One region of the Ensifer sp. D2-11 genome, then DNA from elsewhere that is predicted to be linked to it. Evidence: predicted binding sites of a transcription regulator. Region 1 holds the regulator's gene; each other region holds the start of a gene.
What was found. The regulator PhoB, encoded in region 1, activates phosphate uptake and scavenging genes when phosphate is short. The targets are predictions, from matches to a motif close to TGTCATNNANCTGTCAT.
Positions count from the first base shown of each region.

Region 1 (7,356 bases):
CCGTTCTCGTCCTTGTCGAGAAGCTCGGCAACGGCGAGGCGCACCCTGGTCGGTATCTGCTCCGACTGGCGGAAATAGGCGCCGGCGATCTCCTCGAGCGTCGCCCCGTCAAGCGCGACGATGCCCTGATAGCGCTGCGTGTGCGCACCCTGGTCGATCGTGAAGGCGAGGACGCCGTTGCCCAACAATTCGTGAGGCTGGACGCACCCGCTCTTTTCGGCGTCGGCGAGCGCCTCCTTATCATAGCGGGCATAGGCGCGGACGCGGTCCGGCGTCGAGAAATCCGCGACCACGAGATCGACCGGCCCATCGCCCTGTGTCTGCACGATCAGCTTGCCTTCGAATTTCAGGGACGTGCCGAGCAGGACCGTCAGCACCACTGTTTCGGCGACGAGCCGCGCGACAGGGAGCGGGTAATTGTGCCGTTCAAGAATGGCATCGAGCATCGGGCCAAGCTGGACGGCGCGGCCGCGCACGTCGAGTCCCTCGACCTGAAAGGGCACAACCTGATCGTCACCGGCAAAATCGAACTCGCCAAGTCCCGGCGCTGTTTCTGTCATCGCTTGCTCCTTGCCTCGACCATGATCACGCGGATCGATTCAATCCGGGACGTGGCCATGACCCATTCCAAAAACTGCATGCGGGATGCGGACGGAAACCGCTCGCTTCCTCTTCATGTCCGATACGGTTTGCATCGAGTGCACCGGCGCGCACCGGTACAACCGTCCGCCATTCCATTTGATCCCGTCATGGACGAATTTCTCCGCCGGCATTTGCTCTGCGTCGAAGCACCCCTTGGGCGCCAAGCACGTGATAGCCGGCGTGGGGCGACTGGCCGATTTGATGATCGGAGCCCCCGCTCACCGCCCTAGATCGTGTTGCACCGTGCAGATTTCAAGAGAACGCCTCGCGCCCGCCTCCAGCCGTCAGACCGCGCCCATGCACCAGGCGAGGATCGATTTCTGCGCGTGCAGCCGGTTCTCGGCTTCGTCGAAGACCACCGACTGCGGGCCGTCGATGACCTCATCGGTCACTTCCTCGCCGCGGTGCGCCGGCAGGCAATGCATGAACAGCGCGTCCGGCGCTGCATGCTTCATCAGCGCGCCGTTGACCTGGTAGGGCTGGAAGACGTTGTGACCGCGGGCGCGATGTTCCTGGTTCATCGAGATCCAGGTGTCGGTGACGACGCAATGGGCACCGGCAACCGCCTGCTCCGCCTCGTGGCTGAGCAGGACCTCGGCCCCGTTGTTGCGCGCCCAGTTCAGGAACTTGTCATGCGGTTCGGAGCCGAGCGGCACGGCCATGTTCATGCGGTAGCCGAAGCGCGCCGAGCCTTCGATCAGCGAGTGAAGCACGTTGTTGCCGTCGCCGGTCCAGGCGATCGTCTTGCCCTTGACCGGTCCCCGGTGCTCCTCGAAGGTCATGATATCGGCCATGATCTGGCACGGGTGCGTATCGTCGGTGAGCCCATTGATGACGGGCACGGTCGCATGCTCCGCCATCTCCAGAAGCCGGCGGTGGTCGGTCGTGCGGATCATGATCGCGTCGACGTAGCGCGACAGGACCTTCGCCGTATCGCCGATCGTCTCCGCCCGGCCGAGCTGCATTTCGGTACCCGACAGAAACAGCGTCTCGCCGCCGAGCTGGCGCATGCCGACATCGAAGGAAACACGCGTGCGGGTGGACGGCTTCTCGAAGATCATCGCGAGCATCTTGCCGGCAAGCGGCTTCTCGGCAGTCCCTGCCTTGGTCGCCGACTTGCGGACGCGGGCATCGTCGATGATGGTCCTGAGGTCGGTGGCCGTCATGGCCGAGAGATCGAGGAAGTGTCTGGTCATACTGCCTTGTTTCCTGTCGTAGAATCCGTTTGTCGACCCCGCCCGGGCCGGTTCGATCCGAAACCTTCGGGCGCTCAAGCCGCGGCGTTGCCGCTCTTGCCGCTCACCGCCTCCGCGGCGCGTTCGAGCCGTGCCAGTCCTTCGCGCGCCTCGGCCGGGGTGGTGATCAGCGGCGGCAACAGGCGCAGAACGTTTTCGCCGGCCGGGACGACGAGCAGTTTCTCGGCGCGGATCGCCTTCAAAAGGTCCGCGGAGGGCACCTTCGCCTTGATGCCGAGCATCAGCCCGTCGCCGCGGATTTCCTCGATCACGTCCGGAAAACGATCCTTCAACGAAGCGAGCCCCTGACGGAAGACGAGAGCCACCTCGCGCACCTGATCGAGGAAGCCTTCGGCGAGAACGACGTCGAGCACGGCATTTCCGACCGCCATTGCGAGCGGGTTGCCGCCATAGGTCGAGCCGTGCGTGCCCGCCACCATGCCGGCGGCCGCCGCTTCCGTCGCAAGGCAGGCGCCGAGCGGGAAGCCGCCGCCGATGCCTTTGGCGACGGCCATGATATCGGGTTTGATGCCCGCCCATTCATGGGCGAAGAGCTTGCCGGTCCGGCCGACACCGGACTGGACCTCGTCAAGGATCAGAAGCAGGCCGAACTCGTCGCAGAGTTCGCGCAGCCCTTGCATGAACTCCTTCGATGCCGTCCGAATGCCGCCCTCGCCCTGGATCGGCTCGACAAGGATCGCCGCGGTTTCTTCATTGATCGCGTTCTTGACCGCGCCGATATCGCCGAAGGGGACCTGATAGAAGCCCGGCGCCTTCGGCCCGAAGCCCTCGATGTATTTCTGCTGTCCGCCGGCGGCGATCGTCGCGAGCGTGCGGCCGTGGAAAGCACCTTCGAAGGTGATGACGTGGAACTTCTCGACGTGCCCCTTGGCGAAATGATAGCGCCGCGCCGTCTTGATCGCACATTCGAGCGCTTCCGCACCCGAATTGGTGAAGAACACCCGATCGGCGAAGGTCACCTGGGTCAGCCGCCGCGCAAGGCTTTCCTGCCCCGCAATCTCGTAGAGATTGGACAGATGCCAGACCTTGTCGGCCTGCGCCTTCAGCGCCTCGACGAGATGAGGATGGGCATGGCCGAGCGAGTTCACGGCGACACCGGCAGCGAAATCGAGATAGCGCGTGCCGTCTTCGGCGATCAGCCAAACGCCTTCACCTCGCTCGAAACGCAACGGCGCGCGCAGATAGGTGTCGTAAAGCGGCGTGGTTGCGGCCATGTCGAGCTCTCCTTCATTCCGGCGGCATCGGACCGTTCGGCCCGATAAAAATCAAAAATGCCGCCTTGCGGCGGCGACAGGCACTATTCCCATTTCGCACCGCGATGTCAACAAAACCAAGGTTTGCAGGCGCTTTGCGGATACCGATTCCGAAGCGCGAAAAAATCGCACTCTGGGACTTGCAAAAATGCAACGCTCCGACAGCAAGTTGGGGAAAACCGCGAAATCGATTCGGCGCGATTCCGGCGACTCTTGCCACGGAGTCACCCTGCCGGTAGGTTAACATTCAATTACTAGACGCATGCGGCGGACCTAGTCACCAAAAGTATTATCGCGTTGAATCTTCGGGTTTTTCCCGGAGAGCGGTGACGGATTCCGCCATCCCAACGCCGAGAACGGGGAGTGCAGAGATGAACTGGACTGACGAGCGGGTCGAGAAACTGAAGAAGCTGTGGTCGGAGGGCCTGAGCGCCAGCCAGATCGCGGCGCAGTTGGGCGGCGTCAGCCGCAACGCGGTCATCGGCAAGGTTCATCGGCTGAGCCTGCCCGGGCGCGCCAAGGCCGGCGGAAGCACGGCCGCTGCAGCCCGCCCCAAACGGGCGACGTCTGCCCCGCGCGCACCGAACTATGCTGCGCGTTCCGTAACCCGCACCGTAACCCGCACGGCCGGTGCGACCGCGCTCAAGGAAGAGCTCGCCGTCGACCTGGCGATCGACCAGGAGCTGCAGATCGACAGGAATATCGTCCTGCCGATGTCGCGGCGGCTGGAGCTCACGGAGCTTACCGAACGCACCTGCAAGTGGCCGATCGGCGACCCGCTCAAGGAAGAGTTCCACTTCTGCGGCAACGACTCCCCGGAAGCCTCTCCCTATTGCACCTTTCATGCCCGGCTGGCCTACCAGCCCTCTGCCGAGCGCCGGCGCATGCGCTGAGGCGCCTGCTCATTCCGCTCTGGATGCACGACGAAAAATGGGGCCGTAAAGGCCCCTTTTTTCTTTGCCATGCCGTAAGCCGGCACCTTCGGTCTCAGCTCTCCAGCGAATAGCCCGCGCCGCGCACCGTCCGGATGACGTCGGGCATGTTGGAGAAGTTCAGTGCCTTGCGCAGACGTCCGACATGGACGTCCACGGTCCGTTCGTCGACATAGATGTCGTGCCCCCAGACACCGTCCAGGAGCTGTGAACGGGAGAAGACGCGCCCCGGTGAGGACATGAGAAATTCCAGCAGCCGGAACTCCGTCGGGCCGAGGCGCACTTCACGGCTGCGGCGGTGGACGCGGTGCGTCTCCCTGTCGAGCTCGATATCGCCGCAGCGCAGGAGCGTCGACAGAACCTCGGGCTTGGCGCGCCTGAGCATCGCCTTGACCCTCGCCATCAGTTCCGGCGTCGAGAAGGGCTTGACGACGTAATCGTCGGCCCCGGTGGCAAGGCCCCGCACGCGCTCGCTCTCCTCGCCGCGCGCCGTCAGCATGATGATCGGCAGGCGCTCCGTTTCCGGCCGCTGGCGCAGCCTGCGGCAGAGCTCGATGCCGGAAACCCCGGGCAGCATCCAATCGAGGATGAGAAGGTCGGGCAGGCGCTCCTGCAGGCGGATCTCCGCCTCGTCGCCGCGAAGGATCGTATCGACCTCGAAGCCTTCTGCCTCGAGATTGTAGCGCAGGAGAACGCTTAGGGCTTCCTCATCTTCGACTACGGCAATCTTCGGCAACATTCAGTAGGACTCCTTCCTACGCACGACAGCCGTCATGCCGCCGCGCACGGTGGTAGGCCGCGCCAAAGCGGCCGGAACAAATTCTGCATAGGCCCGGATGCCGGGCGATCTCAGTCCGTCACGGAACCCAATGTCGACGTCATGTCGTCCTTCGGCCGTTCGCCCTGCGGCTGGGCGCCTGTCGCCATGTAGTAGATCGTTTCGGCAATGTTGGTCGCGTGATCGCCGATACGCTCGATGTTCTTGGCGCAGAAAAGAAGATGCGTGCAGGGCGTGATGTTGCGCGGATCTTCCATCATGTAGGTCAGCAGTTCCCGGAACAGAGAAGTGTAGATCGCGTCGATCTCTTCATCGCGTTCGCGAATGCTGTTCGCCTTTTCCGGCGAACGGGAGGCGTAGACGTCCAGGACTTCCTTCAACTGAACGAGCGCGAGCTCGGCCAGGTGTTCGAGGCCGCGCGCAAGCTTGCGCGGTATGCCCGAACCGGCGACGGCAATCACGCGCTTGGCGGTGTTCTTGCCGAGATCGCCGACGCGCTCCAGGTCCGCGGCGATACGGATCGAACCCATGATCTCCCGTAGATCCGAGGCCATGGGCTGGCGTTTGGCAATGGTGACGATCGCCTTTTCGCCGATCTGCCGTTCCGCGTCGTCCAGAATGGTGTCGTCGGAGATAACCTTCTGGGCGAGAGCAAGATCGGAATTGACGAGCGCACGGACGGAGTCCGCGACCATCTGCTCGGCAAGACCGCCCATCTCGGAGATGCGGCGCGTGAGATACTTCAACTCTTCGTCGAAGGCGGACATGATGTGTGCGTGAGACATATTCGTTTCCTCGGGAGACCCGCCGTTCTGAATGGCTCGGTCGATCTTAAACCGGGAGGGACGGAAAAGCGCCGCCCCTCTCGCCATCAGCCGAAGCGGCCCATGATGTAGTCCTGGGTGCGCTGATCGTCCGGGTTGGTGAACATTTTGTCGGTATCGTTCTCCTCGACGAGATTGCCGAGATGGAACATGGCCGTGCGCTGCGACACGCGCGCCGCCTGCTGCATCGAGTGGGTGACGATCACGATCGTGAAATTCGCCCGCAATTCGTGGATGAGTTCCTCGACTTTCGCGGTCGCGATGGGATCGAGCGCCGAGCAGGGCTCGTCCATCAGGATGACTTCCGGGCTGACCGCGACGGCGCGGGCGATGCAGAGGCGCTGCTGCTGACCGCCGGAAAGTCCGGTGCCCGGCTCCTGCAGCCGATCCTTCACCTCGTTCCAGAGCCCGGCCTTCTGCAGGCTCGTTTCCACGACCTCGTCGAGTTCGGCCTTGGTGCGTGCCAGGCCATGGATGCGCGGCCCGTAGGAGACATTGTCGTAGATCGACTTCGGGAACGGATTGGGTTTTTGGAACACCATGCCGACCCGGGCGCGCAGCTCCACCACGTCGATCGACGGATCGTAGATATCGTCCTCGTCGAGCGTGATCTTGCCGGTCACGCGGCAGTTCTCGATCGTGTCGTTCATGCGGTTCAAAGTGCGCAGAAACGTCGATTTGCCGCACCCTGAGGGACCGATCAGCGCCGTGACCGTGTTCTCGCGGATGTTGAGGTTGACGTCGAAGAGCGCGCGCTTTTCGCCGTAATAGACCGACACATCATTGCCGATCATCTTGTAAGGCACCGTATTCATTTTCTGGTCAAGAGCCTTTTCGACTGCAGCTTCCGACATGATGTTCATAGTCCTTACCCCACTACCAGCGACGCTCAAAGCGACGCCGCAAGAGAATTGCCCCGAGATTCATGAAGATGAGAAAGATCAGGAGAATGATGATCGCTCCGGACGTACGCTCGACGAAGGCACGCTCTGCCTCGTTCGCCCACATGTAGATCTGCACCGGCAGCGCCGTGGACGGCTCCAGCGGCGACCCCGGAAAGTCGACGACGAAGGCGACCATGCCGATCAGAAGCAGCGGCGCCGTTTCGCCCAGTGCATGGGCGAGGCCGATGATCGTGCCGGTCAGGATGCCGGGCATGGCAAGCGGCAGCACGTGATGGAAGATGGTCTGCATCTTCGATGCGCCGAGGCCGAGTGCGGCGGAGCGGATCGACGGAGGCACTGCCTTCAGGGCCGCCCTGGTAGCGATGATGATCGTCGGAAGCGTCATCAGCGTCAGCACGAAGGCACCGACGAGTGCTGCCGAGCGCGGCATGCCAGCGAAGTTGACGAAGACGGCAAGCCCGAGGAGGCCGTAGACGATGGACGGTACGGCCGCCAGGTTGTTGATGTTCACCTCGATCAGGTCCGTCAGCCGGTTTTTCGGCGCGAACTCCTCGAGATAGATGGAGGCGGCGACGCCGATCGGCAGCGACAGAACGAGCACGATCAGCATCATGTAGAGCGAGCCGAGAAGGGCGACGCCGACACCCGCCGCTTCAGGCCGGCTCGACGCGCCGAAGGTGAAGATGCCGGTGTTGAAGCTCTTCTTGAGCACGCCGGCCTCGGCAAGTTGGTTCATCCATGCGACCTGCTCATCCTTCACCTTGCG
Region 1 covers NZ_CP096433.1:2,717,038-2,724,393, forward strand. The annotation lists gene M1D34_RS13085 (Hsp33 family molecular chaperone) at 1-560, opposite strand, end outside; gene argF (ornithine carbamoyltransferase) at 927-1,838, opposite strand; gene M1D34_RS13095 (aspartate aminotransferase family protein) at 1,913-3,112, opposite strand; gene M1D34_RS13100 (hypothetical protein) at 3,126-3,371, opposite strand; gene M1D34_RS13105 (GcrA family cell cycle regulator) at 3,523-4,044, shown strand; gene phoB (phosphate regulon transcriptional regulator PhoB) at 4,139-4,822, opposite strand; gene phoU (phosphate signaling complex protein PhoU) at 4,933-5,646, opposite strand; gene pstB (phosphate ABC transporter ATP-binding protein PstB) at 5,733-6,548, opposite strand; gene pstA (phosphate ABC transporter permease PstA) at 6,562-7,356, opposite strand, start outside.

Region 2 (7,356 bases), 280 kb from region 1:
ATAGGCCTTGAAGAAGGGATTGTCGGCGAAAAGGTCGGCTGCTTTCGGCTTATCCCCGGCCCTGCCCATTTCTCCCGCCTTGCCCACGCCGAAAAAGCCCTGCATCGCCTGGGCGAAAGGATTGTCGAAGGGGTTGGACTGCGGTTCGGGCTTCTTGGCGAAGCCCGTCGCCTCCATCCATTGCTGCATCAGCGTCATCATCGGATTGTCGGCGAGCCCACCGCTCATCTGCCCCGTGGTCTGCTTGAAGAGACCCCCCATCAGCGTGCTCGCCATCACCGGGAGCATCTGTTTGTAGATCTCCTGGCCGATCCCCGTCATCTGTGCCGCCTGCGCCGCGATCGCGCGCGACATTTCCTTCGAGCCGAAAAGCTGGCCGAGAATGCCGTTGCCATCGGCGACGCCCTGGGGTGTGAACGCCTGGCTGATGTCTTCGAAATACCGGGCGTAATTGCCGGTCGAGAGCGCCGTCAGCAGCGCGCCGAAGTCGTAGGGGTTCGTGGCATTGTGCTTGAAGCCGGTGGAGAATGCGGGCATCAGCGCGGCCGTGGCTTTCGCCATCTGCTCCTGCGCGAGCCCGAATTGCTTCGCCATCAGTTCGATGGCGTGGCCGTTCTGCGCCTGAGCGAACATGTCAAAAAGCGGTGCCATTGGCGTTCCTTCCCGGACGAGACGCATGTCCTTGCACTATAACGGGAATTGGAGGGCTGGAAACCGCTTTTTCGAAAGCGCCGGACGGGGGCGGAACGAGCCTGTCCGCGGCGCTCCGTCCGGATAAAGGGTCCGCTCAGTATTGGTAGTCGGCGAAAACCGGTTCGACCGATTCGTTCCAGCGGCCGTGATAGAGCGAGAGCATGTCTTCCGCGAGCGTCGCCTTCTTCGCCAGCACTTCGTCAAGCGGTGCCAGGAACTGGCTTTCGTCGATGCCGTCGCCGTTCAGCCGGTTGCGGCGCTTGAGACCGTTGCGCGAAATGGTGAGAACCTCGCGTGCGACATCGAAGAGCGACCTCGACCGGAATTCGGCCGCGAGCGCTTTTGCGGGCACGGCATCTCTGAGTGCCAGGACCTCTTCGTAACCCCAGTCGCGGGTCAATTCCTCGGCCGCCGACAGGGCCTCGTCATCGTAGAGCAGGCCCACCCAGAACGCCGGCAGGGCGCAGATCCGCCGCCACGGACCACCGTCTGCCCCGCGCATTTCCAGGAAACGCTTCAGACGGACGTCGGGAAAGAGGGTCGACAGATGATTGGTCCAGTCGCCCATCGTCGGCTGCCATTCGGCGATTTCGCCCTTCAGCGCCCCGTTCATGAACTGGCGGAAGGTGACATGGGTGCAGTCATGATAATGCCCGCCGCGGACGACGAAATACATGGGAACGTCGAGCGCCCATTCCACGTAGTCGCTGAAGCCGAAGTCCGGCTTGAAGGCCGTCGGCAACAGGCCCGAGCGCTGGTTGTCGGTATCGCGCCAGATGTCTCCCCGCCAGGAAAGCAGCCCGTTCGGCTTACCTTCGGTGAAGGGGGAGCTTGCAAAGAGGGCGGTGGCGAGCGGCTGCAGCTTCAGGGAGACCTGCATCTTCCGCCGCATATCCTCTTCCGAGGAGAAGTCGAGGTTAACCTGGATCGTGCAGGTGCGATACATCATGTCGAGGCCCTTGCTGCCCACCTTGGGCATGTAGCGCGTCATGATGGCGTAGCGCGACTTCGGCATGCGCGGCGTCTCGGCGAAGCTCCATTTCGGACTGCCGCCGATGCCGAGGAAACGGATGCCGAGCGGTTCGGCGATTTCTCGAAGCACTGCCAGGTGCTGGTTGGATTCCTTGCAGGTCTGATGGAGGTTCTCGAGCGGCGCGCCGGAAAGCTCGAATTGCCCTCCCGGCTCGAGCGAGATCGCTCCATTGCCCGAGGGCTCGGCAAGGCCGATGACATTCCCCTCGTCCATGATCGGCTCCCAGCCGTTCCTTTCGGCCATACCGTTCAGGAGCGCCTGGATGCTGGCATCGCCGAAATAGGGCACCGGGCTGTTGTCCGCCTTGAAGAAGGCGAACTTCTCATGTTCGGTGCCGATCCGGAACTTTTCCTTCGGCTTCGATCCCGATGCCAGATAGGCGGTCAGTTCAGCGACAGAGGTAACCGGCGTCTGGTCGGTAGTGTCTCGGGCCATGTTCGTCTTCTTTGCCTGGGGCGGCTCCTGCGGGGTCAGCAGGATCGGATGGAGTGCTTGAACCGTAATCAAGTGCGGCGCAAGTCAATTTCTTTCAAGATGCCCTCAAAAAAACTAGGGGCAAGCGGATGGACGGCTCATCGCCAGTCGCCGAGCGTCGCCTGAATGACGGCCATCGCAGCCACTGCCGCGGTATCGGCGCGCAGGATGCGCGGCCCGAGAGGGATCGCCGTCACGAAGTCACGGCTCCGCAACAGGTCCCGCTCCGCCTCCGAAAAGCCGCCCTCCGGCCCGATCAGGAGCGCCAGCCGGCGTTCGGCAATTCCCTCGAGGATGGGCAGTGGATTCTGGCTGTCGTTTCCCTCGTCGCAGAAGACGATGCGCCGGTCGCGCGGCCAGTCCACGAGGAGGTCCTCGAGCTTGCGCGGTTCCTCGACTGCCGGAATGCCGAGCACGCCGCATTGCTCGGCCGCTTCGATGACATTGGCGCGGACGCGTTCGAGGCTGCCGATCTTGCCCTGGACATGCTGCGTCATGACCGGCTGCAGAACGCCGGCACCCATCTCCACCGCCTTCTGCACGAGATAGTCGAGCCGCCCTACCCTGAGAGGCGCAAACAGGTAGACGAGATCGCAAGGGGCGGGCTGAGGGCGCGTCTGCTCGACCGCGACGAGAACCGCCTGCTTGCGCGACGGCATGGCTATCTCCGCCCGCCATTCGCCGTCCCGGCCGTTGAAGACCAGAAGCGATGAGCCTTCACCGAGGCGCAGGACGTTGATGAGATAGTTGAACTGCTCCCTGGTGGTTTCGTGTTTCGCTCCGGCGTGGAGCGGGTTCTCGATGAACAGTCGCTGCATGCGGAAATTGGCGCGCATCGGAAACGGTACCTTCTAGAGAAACAGGCCGGAGAGGACGAGATAGAGGAAGGCCGAGAGCAGCGCCGACACGGGGACCGTGATGACCCAGGCGGCGACGATCGTCAGGAAGTGGGAGCGCCGCACCAGGCGCCGGCGACGCACTTCCGCAAAATTCGTCTCGCCCTTTTCCATGAATTCGGTCTGGCCCGTCTTGCGCCGGACATATTCGAGCCGCCGTTGCGAGTGGCGCGTGTACCACTCGCGAAAGAAGCCGACGCCGAAGACGGCGCCCACCGCCGTGTGGGTGGAACTGATCGGCAGGCCGAGAGCCGAGGCAAGCAGAACCGTCACGGCGGTCGCAAGCGCCACGCAGAAGGCGCGCATCGGATTGAGGCGCGTGATCTCCTCGCCGACGACACGGATCAGCAGCGGACCGTAGAGCAGAAGACCCACCGAGATGCCGAGTGCGCCGATGAGGAGTACCCAGAAGGGGGCCTCCGAATCCGCGCTCGAGATCACGCCGTCGACGGCCGAGACGATCGCCGACAGCGGGCCGATCGCGTTCGATACGTCGTTTGCGCCATGGGCGAAGGACAGCAGGGCGGCCGAGAAGATGAGCGGCAGGCGGAACAGCTTGCGAAGCGACTGGTTGCGGTTTTCGAGACCTTCCGACTGGCGGTGGATCCACGGCTTCGACACTATGTAGCAAGCGATCCCGGCCAGCCCGCCGATCGACAGGCCGGTCGGAAGCGGGACAAAAGCCAGATGATCGATGGCAAAGACCGCGACATAGGCCGTGAACGAACCGGCGGTGACGCCGAGGACGACAGGCATCCAGCGCCGGGCGGCCGAGATCTTGTCATCGCGGTAGATGACGAACTCCTTGAGGAAGGCGAGGAAGAGTGCGGCAATGACCCCGCCGAGCACGGGCGAAATCGTCCAGCTCGCCGTGATGCCGGCGATCGCCCACCACTTGACGCTGGAAAGCCCGGCGGCGGCGACACCTGCGCCGATAATGCCGCCGATGAGCGAATGCGTCGTCGAAACGGGCGCACGCGAATAGGTCGCGATATTGATCCAGATCGCCGATGAGATAAGCGCCGACAGCATCACCCAGACCAGCCCTTCGGCGCCGACCAGCTGCGTGCCGTCGATGATCCCGGCCTCGATGGTCAGCGTGACCTTACGGCCGGCGATCAGCGCTCCGGCGATCTCGAACACCGCCGCAATCCCCAGCGCCACGGGCATCGATATCGCTTTTGCTCCGACCGCCGCTCCGACGTTGTTGGTGACGTCGTTGGCGCCGATGTTCATCGCCATGTAGCCCGCGACCGCCGCAGCCGCCACCACCACGGCCGCACCGGAGGCGCCCGTGAAATAGCTCGCCGCGAAGCCCATGCTGAGGATCAGGAAGAGAGCGGCAAGCCCGGGAGCAGCCAACCTGCGCATGACGTGATGCGACGCTTCCTCGGCAAGGCTGAACTTGTCGAGATCCTTGTCGAGCGTCAGCTTTTCGAGGCGCGGTCGCGGCTTGGCCAATGGCTGTTCTCCAACTGTAATATTCGCCAGTAGCGGCACAAACGGGCGTATTCAAGAGGAATTGAAGAGGGGGGATGAAGGGTGGGTCGGGGCGTTACCCGATCCGGCATGTCGAAGCCTGCGGCGACCTTGCGTGTTCGACCAGTCGCCGGTGCAGATGCCGTGGGCTTCCGCCCTCGCCGTCAGTTGCTGGAGGCCTTGGGCCGCTGCTCCGGGTCGGGGTCGGCGCGTTTGCCGAAATCGAGGATAAGCTCTTTCAGCGAAGGCTCTGCAACGCGCTTTGCCGCCTCACGATAGTCGACCCACTCCAGCCGCCTGCTGCCTTTCTCCGGGAAGTTCTTGCAAAAATCCTCAACTTCGAGCGCATGCACCTGCACCTTGCAGGAGATCTCGAGGCCGTGATCCTTCCGCTTCTGATAAAAGTAGGCGCCGATGGCGGCCCTTTGCACCTTGCCCTTCACCCCGGCCTCCTCATAGGCCTCGCGCTCGGCGACCTCGTGCGCCTGCTTGCCCTGCATCGGCCACCCCTTGGGGATGACCCACCGGCCGGTGTCGCGGCTGGTGATCACCAGGATTTCCAGCGCATTCGTCTTCCTGGCAAGCCGATAGCACAGCGCCGCATACTGCATTCGCGCCGGGCGACGCAGCATGAGTTGCACATCAGAAGCGAGCCGGTGCAGAAAGTTCAAGATTCCCGATACTCCTCAACGAATCAGTGGTTGCCGCTGCGCGACCCGAGTATGAACCGTCGCATGCCGCTGTAAATGCGTTCGTCAAAACACGCCGCATTCATTCGGATTCATGCTCTTCCTTTTCGGGACCCATATATTAGCCAACTAACGCAAAGCGCGGAGTCGCGGTTCCGACAGAACCACTGCCCCATACGACCATATGTAGGAAATCGGCGGGAATTTTACCAAGGGGCACTCGCCATCCGTACTTTAGCGCTTGTCGCGCGCGACGGGTCAGGAACCGGAGCGATCGCGCTGCTGCAGGCGCAGACGGGCAATGCGCACCCACTCTCCGCTGCGCTCGGCCTCGCGCGCTGCCGTGGCGACGAAATCGATGTGGCTCTGCGCGGCTGTCTTAGCGGTTTGTGGATCGCCGACCATGATCGCCGCATAGATCGCCTCATGCTGCGCGAGAAGCTGGTCGCGCGCGCCGGGCGCGCCGAAGACGGAATTGCGGTGGAAGAAGATGCCTTGGGTCAGCAGCCTGTAACAGGCCCTGAGGGTGTGAAGCAGGATGATATTATGAGCGCTTTCGCCGATAGCATTGTGCAGTTCGATATCGGCTTCGAGCTCTTCGGCGAAATTGCCGCTTTTGTGCGCGGAGCGCATGCGCTCGATGACGCGGGTAAGAATGTCGCGGTCGAAGTCGGTTGCGCGGGTCGCCGCCAGTTCCGCCGTCAAGCCTTCGAGTTCGCGCCGGTATTCGAGATAGTCCTGCGTCGCCTTGTGGTGGCGTCCGATGAGCTCGATCAGGGGTTTGGAAAAGATCTGGCCGACCACGTCGGCGACGAACGTGCCGCCGCCATGCCGGCTCTCGACGAGACCGCGCGCCTCCAACTCCTTGAGCGCCTCACGCAGGATCGGCCGCGACACGTCGAAGCGCCTGGAGAGTTCTCGCTCGCCCGGCAAGCGATCGCCGTCGCGCAACACGCCCTCGAGGATCAGAAGCTCGATCTGCTGCACGACCTCGTCGGCCGTCCGGCTATGGCTGATGCGGGCATAGAGGTCGTCCTGGTTTTCGGTCACGGCCACGTCTCCCGGAGCGCCAAGGGCATTGTGCACAGGTTTCGCCGGCCTCCGCTTCCATTCGGCAATCTAACAGGGCCTATCAAGTGGTCAAATTGATTGTCCACTCTGCGGGTGTTGACAAAGATCGAACTGCGTCAAAGCGCCCTGTTCTTTTTACCTTATCCGTTGATAAGAAGGTGATGATGAACGCGTGAGGGGGAAGAAGCGCTTCATGCCAAAGGGCAGTTTTGCATTTCCGGTGGCGCCCTTGCGCGCCCAGGCACTCGGCGAGGTCCATTCACGGCCCTATGCACTGGTGACGACTCCGCGCGTCATCTTTCAACTCGCCTTCATGACGGAGGGCGGGTCGATCGTCGATCACGCCGTGATGTCCGAGTTGTCGCGCTCGCGCGGCATCGCCCCGCCCGGTCGCGACGCCAATCACCACGCGATCCCCTGGGGGCAGGGAACGCTGCGCTGGGAGCGGCACACGGAATTCTCCACCTATTTCTGGGACGCGCCCGCGCCGGAAAGCTTCGGCGGTGAGGTGCCGATCCATCCGTTCGGCGACGGTTTTTCGCCCCCGGGCTCGCTGATTTCCGGAATTCGTCTGGAAATCCGTCCCGATACGCCGGACACCCGCGAGGCCATCGGCGCCTTCGATCCCACGAGCCTCTGTTACAGCGAAACCAAGAATGGCCAGGCGGTGCTCGTGACCGACTTTCGCCAGAACGGCGACGGGCTGACCCAGGTGCTCGTTATCGATCGCGGCATGACGGAGGCGGGAACAGGCGCCCTGGTGCAGCGCCTGCTCGACATCGAGACCTACCGCACGCTCGCCATCCTCGGCCTGCCGCTTGCCCAGTCGCTGTCGCCGGAGATCCGCCGCACCGAGGACGGCCTGACGGCGGTGACGCAGCGCATGAAGGAAAACGTCCGCGAGGAGGCTGACGAGATGCTGGCGGAGATCACCCGCCTTGCCGCCGATCTCGAAGCGGGTGCCGCCCTCAGCCTTTATCGCTTCGGCGCCAGCCGCGCCTATTACGGCATTGTCCAGGAA
Region 2 covers NZ_CP096433.1:2,437,022-2,444,377, reverse strand. The annotation lists gene M1D34_RS11800 (DUF937 domain-containing protein) at 1-651, opposite strand, end outside; gene M1D34_RS11795 (glutamate--cysteine ligase) at 788-2,161, opposite strand; gene M1D34_RS11790 (16S rRNA (uracil(1498)-N(3))-methyltransferase) at 2,299-3,036, opposite strand; gene M1D34_RS11785 (inorganic phosphate transporter) at 3,052-4,557, opposite strand; gene M1D34_RS11780 (NUDIX hydrolase) at 4,740-5,246, opposite strand; gene M1D34_RS11775 (FadR/GntR family transcriptional regulator) at 5,523-6,314, opposite strand; gene M1D34_RS11770 (DUF3422 family protein) at 6,529-7,356, shown strand, end outside.
Region 2: a site for PhoB is predicted at 4,562-4,578, ahead of M1D34_RS11785 (inorganic phosphate transporter). Genes of this name have one in related genera too.

Region 3 (7,356 bases), 1.8 Mb from region 1:
GACGGCATCAGCATCCTGCACACGATCGGCGGCGACGATACCAACACCACCGCAGCCGATCTCGCAGCCTATCTCGGGGCCAACGGCTACGATCTGACGGTCGTCGGCCTGCCGAAGACGGTCGACAACGACGTCGTGCCCATCCGCCAGACGCTCGGCGCCTGGACGGCGGCCGAATACGGCGCACGCTTCTTCGACCATGTCAGCAACGAACAGAGCGCCGCGCCGCGCACCCTCGTCGTCCATGAAGTCATGGGCCGACACTGCGGCTGGCTGACCGCGGCAACCGCGCGCGCCTATATCCAGCTGGCCGGCAACAAGGAATATGTCGACGGCTTCATGATGAACGCACAGCTGAAGAACATCGACGGCCTCTACCTTCCCGAGATGGCGTTCGATCTCGAAGCGGAAGCCGCGCGCCTGCGCGAAGTCATGGATCGAGCCGGCTTCGTCACGCTGTTCGTGAGCGAAGGCGCCTGCCTCGACGCCATCGTCGCCGAACGGGAGGCCGCCGGCGAGACGGTCAAGCGCGACGCGTTCGGCCATGTGAAGATCGATACGATCAACGTCGGAAACTGGTTCTCCAAGCAGTTCGCGGCGCTCCTCGGCGCCGAGCGCTCAATGGTGCAGAAGTCCGGCTACTATGCACGCTCCGCCCCCGCCAATGTCGACGATCTGCGCCTCATCCAGAGCATGGTCGATCTGGCGGTCGAGAGCGCGCTCAACAAGGTCTCCGGCGTGACGGGCCACGACGAGGATCAGGGCGGGCGGCTGCGCACGATCGAGTTCCCGCGCATCAAGGGCGGAAAGCATTTCGACACGTCCGCGAAGTGGTTCGGCGAGGTCATGGATGTCGTCGGCCAGAAGTGGCAGACGGCCGACTGATGAACGACGAGGAACGGTTCGCTGTTTTCTGAAGCGGCGAACCGCTTCTCGCTGGGGCTTCTGGTCGGGAGGAGTTGACGGCTGCGCGCCGGCATGGCTCCCTCCTCTTCACGAGCATTCAACCGCGGAGCCCCTTCATGTCCTTCGAACACTGGTTCGCCTTTTCCGCCGCGTCTGCGGTGCTGCTTGCCATTCCCGGCCCCACGATCCTTCTCGTCATCTCCTACGCGCTCGGCCACGGCCGCAAGATCGCGGGCGCGACCGTGGCTGGTGTCGCTCTTGGCGATTTCACCGCAATGACCGCGTCGATGCTCGGCCTCGGTGCCCTGCTTGCAACCTCGGCGGCGGTTTTCACCGTGCTGAAGTGGGTCGGCGCCGCCTATCTCGTCTGGCTCGGCATCAAACTCTGGAGGGCGCCGGTCGCCAACGACAGCGGGAGCACCGTTGAAACGAGTCCTGCGGAAAGACCGCTGCGGATATTCATTCACACCTATGCGGTGACCGCACTTAACCCGAAGAGCATTCTCTTCTTCGTCGCCTTCCTGCCCCAGTTCCTCGATCTGTCGCGGCCGCTTTTCGCGCAGATGGCGATCTTCGAGACGACGTTCCTGATACTCGCGACGATCAACGCGGCGCTCTATGCCTGGCTTGCTGCCGCAGCCGGAAGCACCATCCGCAAGCCGAATGTCCGGCGCATCGTCAACCGCCTCGGTGGTTCGCTGCTCATCGGCGCCGGCTTTCTGACGGCGGGGCTGAAGCGCGCCACGTCCTGAAATGAGCAGTCTCTGAAATGCTCCCACGTGCTTGCCGCAACCGGCGGCATAGGTTAATGGAGATTCAAGCGCGGCGGGTGGCAACCGCTGATTTGCAGGGGCTACGGGGCCCAGAAGCACGAAAGTGACAGCATGGCGAATTTCCGTATTCCCCTTTCGAAGCGGGCACTTGCCGCCGTGTCCTTCGTTTCCGTCGCCGTTGCTTCCGGGTGTTCCACGGTCGAGCATACGTCGCTTGCGGAGTTAACGGCCGTGCAGACGGTCACGCCCCTGCCGAAGCCGGGCACAGAGACGACGGCTTACGCGCTGCCTGCGCCGATCGGCGCAGCGGCGAGCACGTCGGCCGCATTGACCGCGCAAACCTCGTCGGCAGTGCCGGCAAGCGCCGCAGGAACCGGTTCCGCCGGCGAAACGCAGACGGCGCCCGCGACAGACACGACCCTCGCTTTCGCGGCTCCCCAGTCGGTAGCCGTGCCGGCGGCCAAACCCGCACAGCCCTTTGAAGTGGCCATGGCGACACCCGCCTCGGCAGGTATCGCCCCGGCAGCCGCGCCGCCGGTGCCCGAAAAAGGCGCCGGACAGTCGGTCCCGTTCATCGGGGTCGCCGCCTCGTGGGAATCGGATTTCGACACCGGCGAGCCGGTCGGCCTGGAAACACTTGTCGCCAAGCGCATGATCGTTCCGACGGAGCGCCCGAAGACAGGCGTGATCGGCACCGCAGTCGGCGCGGTCGCAAGCGTCATTCCCGATTCGCTGAAGCCCGGAAAAACACCGACCAGCTCGCGGCCGGAGCTTGACAGGCTGATCAAACATTATGCCGAGCTGAACGGTCTGCCGCTCGAGCTGGTGCACCGGGTGGTCAGGCGCGAGAGCAACTACAACCCGCGAGCCTACAGCAAAGGCAATTACGGGTTGATGCAGATCCGCTACAACACGGCCAAGGGTCTCGGCTATGAGGGCCCGGCCGAAGGTCTCTTCGACGCGGAAACCAACCTCAAATACGCGACGAAGTACCTGCGCGGAGCGTGGATGGTTGCCGACAACCAGCACGACGGCGCGGTAAGGCTCTATGCCAGCGGCTATTATTACCATGCCAAGCGCAAGGGCATGCTCGACGAGCTGAATATGAGGTAAGCCGCGACCAGCGGCTGGCCTATCTGCCAGACATCATTCAATCGAGCGCGTCGATTATCCTCGAATTCAGCTTCTGCACGTCGTAGCCGAGGCGCGACGGTGTCAGCCCCAGGCGGACGACCGCGAGGCGAAGCGAGGGGACGATCATGATCGCCTGCCCGTCATGTCCAAGCATCCAGAACGTATCGGGCGGGAAATTCGCCGTTCCGGCGCGGGTGCCGTTTTCCTGGAGCCAGACCTGGCCGGCCCCGTAGTCGCCCCCGGAAGCCGCAGTCGGCGTGCGCATGAAGGACACGTAACCTTCCGGCAGGAGCCGCCTCCCCTTCCAGCTTCCGTCCTGAAGCAGAAACTCGGCGAAGCGCGCCCAATCCTGTGCCGACGCATACATGTAGGAAGAGCCGACGAAGGTTCCGCTTGCATCCGTCTCCATAACGGCGCTCGTCATCCCGAGCGGAGCGAAGAGCGCCTCGCGCGGATAGGAAAGCGCTTCGGCCGGATCGTCGAATGTCTGCATCCAGAGCCGGGACAGAAGATTGCTCGTGCCGCTCGAATAGGCGAATTTCGTGCCCGGAGCCGCCTCCAGCGGCTTCGAGGCGACGAAGCCGGCCATGTCGCTTTCCAGATAGAGCATACGCGTCACGTCCGTGACGTCGCCGTAATCCTCGTTGAAATCGAGCCCGCTCTGCATCGCGAGAAGGTCCGTCAGCTTGATGCGAGCCCGGTCGTCGCCGTTCCATTCGGTCACCAGATTGGTCTGGGCCAGATCCATCCGCCCTTCGGCAATGCGCCGGCCGATGATCGCCGCCGTCACGGACTTCGTCATCGACCAGCCGAGCAGGGGCGTGTTCCGGTCGAAGCCCGCCGCATAGGTTTCCGCGACCAGCCTGCCATCCCTGACGACCACGATTGCACGCATGCCCGGACCTGCCAGTGCCGGATCTTCGACAAGCTTTTGAATGGCCGGGTCGATGTCCGGCTTGTCCCCGTCCGGCCAGTCGAGGCTCGGATCGGGGGCGAGCGGCGCCGTTGCCGACTCGGTCCCGCGCATCCCCGCGATGGCCTCGGCGCTGCCTCCGCTCACATTGGCGCAACCGCGGCCCGGACGGTAGACGGCGCGGCCTGGGGCGGCAAAGCCCAGGAGACGCGCCGTTACGCTCTGCTCTTCCCGATCGACCGAAACGCGCACGAGCTCCAGGAGCGGGTGGCCAGGCGCCTGCACGTCCTCCGCCAGCACTTCCTGCGGATCGCGTCCCGCGAGGAACACATTGGAGCAGACGATCTTGGCGGCATAGCCATCGCCCACCTTGAGGAGTTCAGGCGGGAACAGCGCCAGCCAGCCAACGAGGCCCGCGAGCGTAGCCACAACCAGCCCGCCAAGCGTCTTCAGCAGACCCTTCATTCTCGCCCTCCTGCCCTTTTTATAAAGTGCTACAGCGCTTTCGCCCGTCTGACCAGTGTACATGACTATTGCGTCTTGTATCCGGCAGCAGAGGCTCAGGTGGTGAGGATGACCTCTCCTCCGGTTTGCCCTTTCGTCGCAAAATGCCGTCACCGCAACCGCTTTGTCGGAAGGGCCTGGTGGTCGCCGCGAGTCTCCTTCGCACCGCTTGCGGGGAGAAGGTGCCGGCAGGCAGATGAGAGGCAATACCCGAATCCCTGCAAGCCCCTGTGCGAAACCTCGTCATCAAAGTGTAGCCGAGTCACCTTAGAAGCGGCTCAGTTTCAACTGGACGACAGGCAAGATGACCGACTTCGCCCCGGATGCCGGCTTCGGCAAGAAGAATCCGAAACTGAAAAGCGCACTCCTGCAGCATAAAGCTCTCTCCCCCGCCGGTCTCTCCGAACGCCTGTTCGGGCTGCTCTTTTCCGGACTCGTCTACCCGCAGATCTGGGAGGACCCGATTGTCGACATGGAAGCGATGCAGATCCGTCCCGGACATCGGATCGTGACGATCGGTTCCGGCGGCTGCAACATGCTGACCTATCTCTCCGCCGAGCCTGCCCGGATAGACGTGGTCGATCTCAACCCCCATCACATCGCGCTCAACCGGCTGAAGCTGTCTGCCTTTCGCCACCTGCCGAGCCACAAGGACGTGGTGCGGTTCCTCGCCGTCGAAGGTACGCGCACGAATGGCCAGGCCTACGACGTGTTCCTCGCGCCGAAGCTCGATCCGGCAACCCGCGCCTACTGGAACGGCCGAGATCTCACCGGCCGCCGGCGCATCGGCGTCTTCGGGCGCAACATCTACAGTACCGGCCTGCTTGGCCGTTTCATTTCCGCCAGCCATGCTCTCGCACGGCTGCACGGCATCAATCCGGAAGATTTCGTCAAGGCGCGCTCCATGCGCGAGCAGCGGCAGTTCTTCGACGACAAGCTCGCTCCGCTCTTCGAGCGTCCGGTCATCCGTTGGATCACCAGCCGCAAGAGCTCCCTTTTCGGCCTCGGCATCCCGCCACAGCAGTTCGACGAACTCGCGAGCCTGAGCCGGGAGAAATCCGTCGCCGCGGTGCTGCGCAATCGCCTGGAAAAGCTGACCTGTCATTTTCCCTTGCGCGATAACTACTTCGCCTGGCAGGCCTTTGCGCGGCGCTACCCGCGGCCGGATGAGGGCGAGTTGCCGCCTTATCTTCAGGCATCGCGATACGAAGCGATTCGCGACAATGCGGAGCGCGTCGAGGTCCACCATGCGAGCTTCACGGAGCTTCTCGCCGGCAAGCCCGCCGCCTCAGTCGACCGCTACGTGCTCCTCGACGCACAGGACTGGATGACCGACCAGCAGCTGAACGACCTCTGGACGGAGATCACCCGCACCGCCGACGCCGGCGCGGTCGTGATCTTCCGCACGGCGGCCGAAGCGAGCATCCTGCCGGGGCGCCTCTCCACCACGCTCCTCGATCAGTGGCACTATGATGCCGAGACTTCGATGAGGCTCGGCGCTGAAGACCGGTCGGCGATCTATGGCGGCTTCCACATCTACCGGAAGAAAGCATGAGCGCCGTGCAGACCGCGAATGAAAGCCACGCTCACCTGATGGACCGCATGTATCGCTACCAGCGGTACATCTATGATTTCACTCGCAAATACTATCTCTTCGGCCGTGACACGCTGATCCGTGAACTGAACCCGCCGCCGGGCGCATCGGTGCTGGAAGTCGGCTGCGGCACGGGCCGCAATCTCGCCGTGATCGGGGATCTCTACCCCGGTGCGCGCCTCTTCGGCCTCGATATCTCGGCCGAAATGCTGGCGACCGCCAAAGCCAAGCTCCGGCGCCAAAATCGGCCGGACGCAGTGTTGCGGGTCGCCGACGCGACGAATTTCACCGCCGCCTCATTCGATCAGGAAGGCTTCGACCGGATCGTCATTTCCTACGCCCTTTCCATGGTTCCCGAATGGGAAAAGGCGGTCGATGCCGCGATTGCCGCGCTCAAGCCGGGCGGCTCGCTGCATATCGCCGACTTCGGCCAGCAGGAAGGTTGGCCGGCCGGCTTCCGCCGCTTCCTCCAGGCCTGGCTCAGACGCTTCCACGTCACGCCGCGCGAAACGCTTTTCGATGTGATGCGCAAAAGAGCCGAGAGAAACGGAGCGGCGCTCGAGGTCAGATCGCTGGGACGAGGTTATGCCTGGCTTGTCGTCTATCGCCGCGCGGCACCGTAGCGGACGGTGGCGGATTGCATTCGGCTGCAATTCACACTTGAGCTAACGCAATTTTTACGATGATATGGTGAAAAGGAGGTCACGCCTCCCTGGGGGACATCACCAATCATGGAAACCATCGCGTGAGGCAGGATCGTCGTTCGTCTCGAAACGGAACCCCCATGCGCCGGCTTCTCCTGGCATTGCTGCCCATCGCCACCATTCTCTCCTCCTGTACCTCCACCGATTACGATCTCGTCAAGACGGCCTCCATTCAGCCGCGCTTCCACGACACCGATCCGCAGGATTTCGGCGGCCGCACGCCGCACCATCACAGCGTTCACGGGATCGACGTCTCCAAGTGGAACGGCGACATCGATTGGCGGAAGGTTAAGAATTCCGGGGTGTCCTTCGCGTTCATCAAGGCAACCGAGGGCAAGGACCGGGTGGACTCGCGCTTCCACGAATATTGGCAGCAGGCGCGCGCCGTCGGCCTCGCCTACGCGCCCTATCATTTCTATTATTTCTGCTCCACCGCCGACGCCCAGGCCGACTGGTTCATCGCCAACGTGCCGAAGAGCGCCGTCCACCTGCCGCCCGTCCTGGATGTCGAATGGAATGGCGAATCCAAGACCTGCCGTCACCGGCCGGCGCCGGAAACCGTGCGGTCCGAAATGAAGCGGTTCATGGATCGGCTCGAGGCCCATTACGGCAAGCGGCCGATCATCTACACGTCCGTCGACTTCCACCATGACAATCTGGTCGGCGCCTTCAACGACTATCATTTCTGGGTGCGCTCGGTAGCCAAGCACCCGAAGGACATCTACGTCGAACGCCGCTGGGCCTTCTGGCAATATACCAGCACCGGCGTGATCCCCGGCATTCAGGGCAGCACGGACATCAACGCCTTCGCCGGTTCCGCCAGGAACT
Region 3 covers NZ_CP096433.1:864,034-871,389, reverse strand. The annotation lists gene M1D34_RS04140 (pyrophosphate--fructose-6-phosphate 1-phosphotransferase) at 1-885, shown strand, start outside; gene M1D34_RS04135 (LysE family translocator) at 1,023-1,658, shown strand; gene M1D34_RS04130 (lytic transglycosylase domain-containing protein) at 1,791-2,792, shown strand; gene M1D34_RS04125 (serine hydrolase domain-containing protein) at 2,830-4,191, opposite strand; gene M1D34_RS04120 (BtaA family protein) at 4,535-5,785, shown strand; gene M1D34_RS04115 (class I SAM-dependent methyltransferase) at 5,782-6,447, shown strand; gene M1D34_RS04110 (glycoside hydrolase family 25 protein) at 6,609-7,356, shown strand, end outside.
Region 3: a site for PhoB is predicted at 4,472-4,488, ahead of M1D34_RS04120 (BtaA family protein). Genes of this name have one in related genera too.

Region 4 (7,356 bases), 800 kb from region 1:
CGAGTTCGCCCTCGCTCTTCAGTATGGCTTCCCCGCCCTCTTCGATGCTGTCGTCGTCGAGCGAGAACATCGTGCTGTAGGTTGCCCGGTCGATGGAGCCGAGGGCTGTGGAAAACAGGCCGTCGGGCAGCGGCTGCTCGTCCGGGCCGATCAGGCTGTTGGCATTGCGCTTGATGCGGTAGGCGTGATGCAGGCGGTTACCGGCCGCGACGATGCCGCCGATCCGCATCGTCTGATAGGGATGCAGGAAGCCGTAGGGGCTCGAACGTTCTATGCCGAAGATGAGATCGAGGAAGCCGGAGAAGAGGGTCGACTTGCCAGCTTCGTTCGGGCCGTAGATAAGGTGAAAATCCGGCTCGCCCAGCTTCGCCTCGCCGAAATCGAGATGCCGCTCCGTGAATTTGCCGTAGCGGACGAGCTCCAGTCGCTGAAGCCGCATCAGTCGGTGCCTCCGGCGCCGGCACGGCCGTGAAGATGCGCCAGCACATCCGCACTCCCCGCAAGCGCTGCCTCCAGCGCCAGCCGCTCCAGCGCCTCTTCGTCGCCCGCCAGCACTTGCCTGAGTTCAGGCGGCAATTGCTGCAGGAGCTCCTTGGCAACGCCGCTCAGTTCGGCGCGAAAGCCGAAGGAGGGCAGAACGTCGTTTTCGACGAGTGCCGCCAGTTCGCCGACCGGATCGGCCGCATTTTGCTCCGCATTGCCGGTTGCCTGGCAGCTCATTTCCGTGTTCTCGATCCAGCATCCGCCGATCCCGGCCGCGATGTTGACGATCTCCGCCTCCAGGAGATCCGCGTCGCGCCTGAGGCGCCAGGCAAGCGGCGTCGCGCCCGTCAGCGTCAAGCGCAGGATCAGATTGTCCGCCGCCACGTTCTTTCGAAGGAGGATCAATTCACTGGTCACCGCATCCAGCATGTCGCGCCAGTCCGCAATCCCGCTCACGTCGATCTCGTGTCGCTCGAACGCGGCGGTGCCGGTCGGCCGTTCATCCAGCGCAACCAGCCCTTCATCGTCGATCGTCACGACCGTGACGCCCTTCGTCCCCGCTTCGTTGATGTCTCGGCCCTGCGGCATGCCGGGCATGACGATGAAGGGCTTCTCGCAGTGCACCTGCCGCTGGTGGACATGGCCGAGGGCCCAATAATCGAAACCGTGCCGCTGAAGCTCGGCGACGCTGCAGGGCGCGTAGGGGTCGTGGGCCACCGATCCGGAGAGGCTGGTATGCAGCATGCCGATATTGATGCCGCCGGCGACCGGCGGATGAAACTGGGGCAGCAGGCTTTCCGGAGCGTGGGGGTCGGCAAAGCTCACGCCGTGGACGTGCACCGTGCGGCCGTTCGCAAGCGTCTTGACATGAACCGTCCTGCTCTTGCCGGCAAATACATGCACCGAAGGCGGCAGGGTGAGCTCGCGCGTCACCTGCGACTGGGAATCGTGATTGCCGCGAATGATGAACGTCCGGATGCCGGCCTCGTCGAGGCGCCGAAGCTCGCCCGCCAGGAAGAGCGCCGTGTTCATTGAAGTCTGGCTGCCGTCATAGAGATCGCCGGCGATCAAAAGCGCATCGACGCTTTCGGCAATGCAGAGATCGACGATGCGGACGAGCGCATTGCGCGTCGCGCTTCGAACGAGCCCGGCAAGCTCCGCATTCCGGAGTGCCAGGCTGCGCAAGGGCGAATCGAGATGGAGGTCTGCGGTGTGAACAAATCGGAAGGGCATGGCCGGGCGGACCATGGCCCGGCGCCGCCGCTTTCGTCAATGGCCGCAGGACCGGGTATCCACGGAATGCTTGAATGCGAGCAGCATCGCAACGCCAACTGCCGGCAACTCTTCGCTTCACAAACAAAGGCATCGCGAGCAGGAAGCGTTTCTTACAGCCGGCGGTCATTCCCAAGTTTTAGGTGGTTTTGGTCGACAAATGCGGCAATTGTGACTATCAATAATGTCACTGCCATTTCACATGGCCCCTCATAATAACTCATAAGGTCATGAAGAAGACATTCGAGGTTTCCGACAAGCTGTTCGAGCTCTACCATCGCGTTCATCGGCTGGTGAACGAGTCCATGACGGAAGAAGGCGTATCGCTTGCCAGGAGCAAGTTCCTGTTCTTCCTGAGCAAGCTCGGACCCTGTCGGTCTACCGACATAGCCTGTGCGCTGAATTTCGCTCCGCGAACGGTTACCGAGGCGATCGACGGACTGGAACGCGACCGTCTGGTCATGAGAAAGCCCGACCCCGAGGATCGCCGCGCGAAGATCGTCTCGATAACAGAGACCGGCCGGGCCGTACTTCAGGCTGCAGAACATCCGCGCAAGCAGCTCATCGAAGAGATCTTTTCGGCGCTCGACGACGAGCAACTCGACCAACTCTATGACATCGTCAGCAAACTCGTCGAGAAAACCGACGATATCCGCAAGCGCAAGGAAGAAGCGGAAGCCGCCGAGATTGCCGTCGCGCGCTAGATCACGATGTTTTTAGGTCGGATCGACCTAAAAACATGAACGTGATCGACTCCAAAAGGTTGGAGCGGGATGCGGGCGGAAAACCGCGCACACTTTTCCTCATCCCGCTCTGAGCTTCCTTTCGAATGTCAAACGGAAGAGGCCGGGACGTCATGTCCCGGCCTCTTCCTTTTTCTCGGGGATGGGACGCTTACATGGCGTCCATCGCGCCTATGGAGAAGAACAGCGTTTCGCCGGAGGAATCGTCGACGCCGTCATTGTCGGTGACGACATAGCCGTTGCCGGCCGCGTCGACTGCAAAGCCTTCGACCTTGTCGACGACATAGCCGTTGAGCGACTGCAGGTCCGGAATGAGGTCGCGCACCTCTTCCTTGTTCACGACAGGCAGTTCCCCGCCGAGCGCCGCGGGTTTCAAATCCGCAAGCGCAACGCGGTAGAGCTTCTTGAGCTTGGCGGCTTCGCCGATCAGATTGTCACGCTCGACGATATAGGCGTAGTCTCCATGAACGGAGATTTCCGACAGGCCGACCCAGCCTTCCTCCGACTTTTCAAGCGGATAGCGCACGGCGCCCCATTCTTTGCTCGACGGCTTGTAGGAGACGAGCTTGACGAAGCCCTTCTCGTCATCCTTCCATTCGCGCTGCACAGCCATCCAGAGAACCTGATCATCCCCTTCGCCCACGACTGCGACGCCTTCGAAGCCGTAGCGGATCTCGTTGGCGCGCAATTCCTCCGGCAGCGCGATCTCCTGCTTGATCTCGCCCTTCTTGTTCACGTGCAGCAGCGCGTGGCTGTAGAGCTTGTCGGAATTGCCTTCCGAAGCGAGCCAGAAGCCGCCTTCGCCATCATTGGCGATGCCTTCGATGTCGAGCTTCTGGGCGGGAGCGCCGTCACGGGTGATCGGCAGGGCTTCCGTGATCAGCGCGGGCTTCTGCGTAGCGTCGATCGTGAAGATGGTCGGCTGCGACGAGAAGACGGAATCGTTGACCGCATGCAGGAAGCCGGGCTTGTCGGCAGCGGCAAGACCGGAAAGCGCCCCGAAGCCGATGGGCAGCCCGTCCTTCTCCACGGAACGGATCTGCGGATAGGCAGCCTCCCCCTCGCCGCGCTCGTAGATCATGACATGCGACCGCGCCCCGCCGTCTTCTACGAGATCGACCTCGTTGGCGGTCGCAAACAGGTTGCGCCCGGGAATGGCGACAGCGCCCTCGGGCGAAACGCCGGAGGGCAGAAGCTGCACGAGCTCCGGTTCGCCGCCCGTATCCTTGTAGACGCCGACGATCGAGGCACGCTCGGACAGAACGAAGAAAAGCTTGTCTTCGCCGAATTGCGCCAGTTCCAGGCCTTCCGGCTCGACGCCCTTCGCCGAGGAACGCTTTTCCGGATAGTGGCCGATCGACGCGATAGCGCGTTCGAAGCCTGCTCCCGATTCGTAGAGGACCTTCCCGGTCGTGTCGAAGATCGTGAAGCCGCGGCTCCCGCCCTCATAGTCGCCCTCATTGGCGACGACCAGACGATCGTCGTCGAGCCACTTGATCGCATCGGGCTCGCGCTTGCGGCCCGCCTGCTCGCCGGTGAAGGCGATGGAGCCGTCACGCTTGGTGTCGATAGCTTCGAGATCGACCGTGCCCGCAGGGAAATGCGTCTTCACGGTCGCGGACTTGCCGTCGATGACGACGATGTGGTTGTTCTCCTGGAGGGTGAGTGCAATCTCGTCCCTGCCGTTGAAGGCAACGAACTCCGGCTCGGGATCGTCGCCGGCGACCTCGGCGAGACCGGTCAGCGTCACATGCTTGATCGTCGCGCAATCGGCCGCCCCGTCCTTCAGCGACAGGATCACGAGATCGCCTGCAGGCATCTGAGGGATCTGCCCGTCATTGACGTCCTCGTCGCGCTCGTTCTCGATCGCGATTGCGGCAAGCGTCCGATCCTTGTTCACGGCCACCGAGTCCGGCTGGCCACCGAGATCGCAGGTGGCGTCCACCTTCCTCCCGGCAATGTCGACCACGGCGAGCACGCCGGACGGCTTGGTAAAGCTTTCGCTCGTGTTGACGGCAACGAGCGCTTTGGCGCCGGCTACCGCGACCGAAGTCGGCTCCCCGCTGAAAGAGACGATACCGCCTGCCTCAGGCGCCTTGGCATCGGTGATGTCGATGAACCCGATGCGCTTGCCGGGACTGTCGGAATAGATCAGCGTATTGCCGTCTTCGCTTGCGGTGATGATTTCGGCCGATGTCGGCGCGTTCCGCTCGGCTCCCTCGGGCAAATTCGTGGCCACCGCAAAGGACACGATGCGGTTGAATACCTGTTCGGCCTGAACGACCGACGCCGTCGATGCGGCAAGCGCCGCGGCCAATGCCGTGGTGATGGAAAATGCTTTCATCTGTCCCTCCTTGTCGCGACACGCCTTTGCGCTTCCGCGTGCGTCCGAAAACGTCGGACGGGAGGCTTTTGCAACTGTCCTGTAACAGCTGGATGACAGCGAGGCTTGGAATGAAAAGAGGCCCGGATGACCGGGCCTCAATCAACCTGCCGAATGCCGCCTGGGCGGTATCGCGACAGATGGAACATGAACCAGTAGCGGACGGAGGCACCCGCCGCTCAATCGGTAAATTAGTTGACGGCGTCCTTGAGGCCCTTGCCGGCCGTGAACTTCGGCACGTTGCGTGCCGGGATGTCAACTTCCGCACCCGTCGACGGGTTGCGGCCCTTGCTGGCTTCGCGGCGCGATACGGAGAAATTGCCGAAGCCGACGAGGCGGATGTCGCCGCCGTTCTTCAGTTCGCCCTGAATGGTCTCAAAAACTGCATCAACGGCAGAAGACGCATCTGCCTTCGAGAGTCCGGCCTTGTCGGCTACGGCAGCCACGAGCTCATTTTTGTTCATGTTTCCACCCCTTTCATGCTGGTTCGAAACGACTGTCTTCTTAAGGCGGGGCTGCGAGAGCAATGCCCACGTCTTGCCATTCCCAATTGCGCCTAATCCCTTGGAATGCAAGGGTTGCAGCGTGCTTTTACAACAAAAAAGACCGGCAGAACGCCGGTCTTCCTTGTTTTTCTGGCCGAAGGGCGCAAGCGGGACACACTTACCACCCTATCTGCACTGCCTCAGTGGGCAATCGAAGTGCCCGCTTCGTCCTGCGAATCAACGGACGGCAGGGCGGCCGGCTGGCTTGCCGGATCCCATTCGATGGGCTCCGGAAGCCGCAGCAACGCGTGTGCGATCACCTCGCCCATCCGCGAAACGGGGATGATTTCGAGGCTGTTCTTGACGTTGTCAGGGATGTCGGCGAGGTCCTTGGCGTTCTCCTCGGGGATCAGCACCTTCTTGATGCCGCCGCGCAGAGCCGCCAGCAACTTCTCCTTCAAACCACCGATCGGCAGGACGCGTCCACGCAGGGTGATTTCACCCGTCATCGCCACGTCCTTGGAGATCGGGATACCGGTCATCACCGACACGATCGCCGTCGCCATGGCCACACCGGCGGACGGACCGTCCTTCGGAGTTGCGCCCTCGGGCACGTGGACGTGAATGTCGCGCTTGTCGAACAGCGGCGGCTCGATGCCGAAATCGATCGCGCGCGAGCGGACATAGGATGCCGCTGCCGAAATGGATTCCTTCATCACGTCACGCAGGTTGCCGGTAACCGTCATGCGGCCCTTGCCGGGCATCATCACGCCCTCGATCGTCAGCAGTTCGCCGCCGACCTCGGTCCAGGCGAGACCGGTGACCACCCCGACCTGATCGTCGCGCTCGGCTTCGCCATGGCGGAAGCGCGGCACACCGAGATAGTCGTGGATGTTCTCGGCCGTCACTTCGACCTTCTTGGTCTTGCCCTTGAGGATCTCCGTCACCGCCTTGCGCGCCAGCTTCATCAGCTCGCGCTCGAAGTTGCGCACGCCCGCTTCTCGCGTGTAGTTCTGGATAACCGCCATAAGGGCGCCATCGGTCACGGAGAATTCGTTCGGCTGGAGCGCATGATCGCGGATCGCCTTCGGCAGCAGGTGCCGCTTGGCAATCTCCCGCTTTTCATCTTCGGTATAGCCGGCAATGCGGATGACTTCCATGCGGTCCATCAGCGGCGGCGGAATGTTGAGCGTGTTCGCCGTGGTGATGAACATCACGTTGGAGAGGTCGTATTCCACCTCCAGGTAGTGATCCATGAACGTCGAGTTCTGTTCCGGATCGAGCACCTCCAGAAGCGCCGAAGACGGATCGCCACGGAAGTCCTGGCCCATCTTGTCGATCTCGTCGAGCAGGAAGAGCGGATTGGACTTCTTCGCCTTCTTCATCGACTGGACGACCTTACCCGGCATGGAGCCGATATAGGTCCGCCGATGGCCGCGAATTTCGGCCTCGTCGCGAACGCCGCCCAGTGCCATGCGGATATATTCGCGGCCGGTCGCCTTGGCGATCGACTTGGCGAGCGACGTCTTGCCGACGCCGGGAGGACCGACGAGGCACAGGATCGGCCCCTTGATCTTGGACGAACGGGCCTGCACCGCCAGGTACTCGACGATACGTTCCTTTACCTTGTCCAGACCGAAGTGATCGGTATCCAGCACCTTTTCGGCGTGGTTGAGATCGGTCTTGATCTTCGACTTCTTGCCCCAGGGCAGGCCCAGCAGCCAGTCGAGATAGTTGCGGACCACAGTCGCTTCCGCCGACATCGGGCTCATCTGGCGCAGCTTCTTCAGCTCCGCATCCGCCTTTTCGCGGGCTTCCTTGGAGAGCTTCGTCTTGGAGATGCGCTCTTCGAGTTCGGCCATCTCGTCGCGGCCGTCCTCGCTGTCGCCGAGCTCCTTCTGAATCGCCTTCATCTGCTCATTGAGGTAGTACTCGCGCTGCGTCTTCTCCATCTGGCGCTTGACGCGCGAACGGATGCGCTTTTCGACCT
Region 4 covers NZ_CP096433.1:1,917,411-1,924,766, forward strand. The annotation lists gene M1D34_RS09310 (ATP-binding protein) at 1-439, opposite strand, end outside; gene M1D34_RS09315 (metallophosphoesterase family protein) at 439-1,731, opposite strand; gene M1D34_RS09320 (MarR family winged helix-turn-helix transcriptional regulator) at 1,986-2,459, shown strand; gene M1D34_RS09325 (esterase-like activity of phytase family protein) at 2,650-4,842, opposite strand; gene hupB (DNA-binding protein HupB) at 5,073-5,345, opposite strand; gene lon (endopeptidase La) at 5,567-7,356, opposite strand, start outside.
Region 4: a site for PhoB is predicted at 4,924-4,940, ahead of M1D34_RS09325 (esterase-like activity of phytase family protein). Genes of this name have one in related genera too.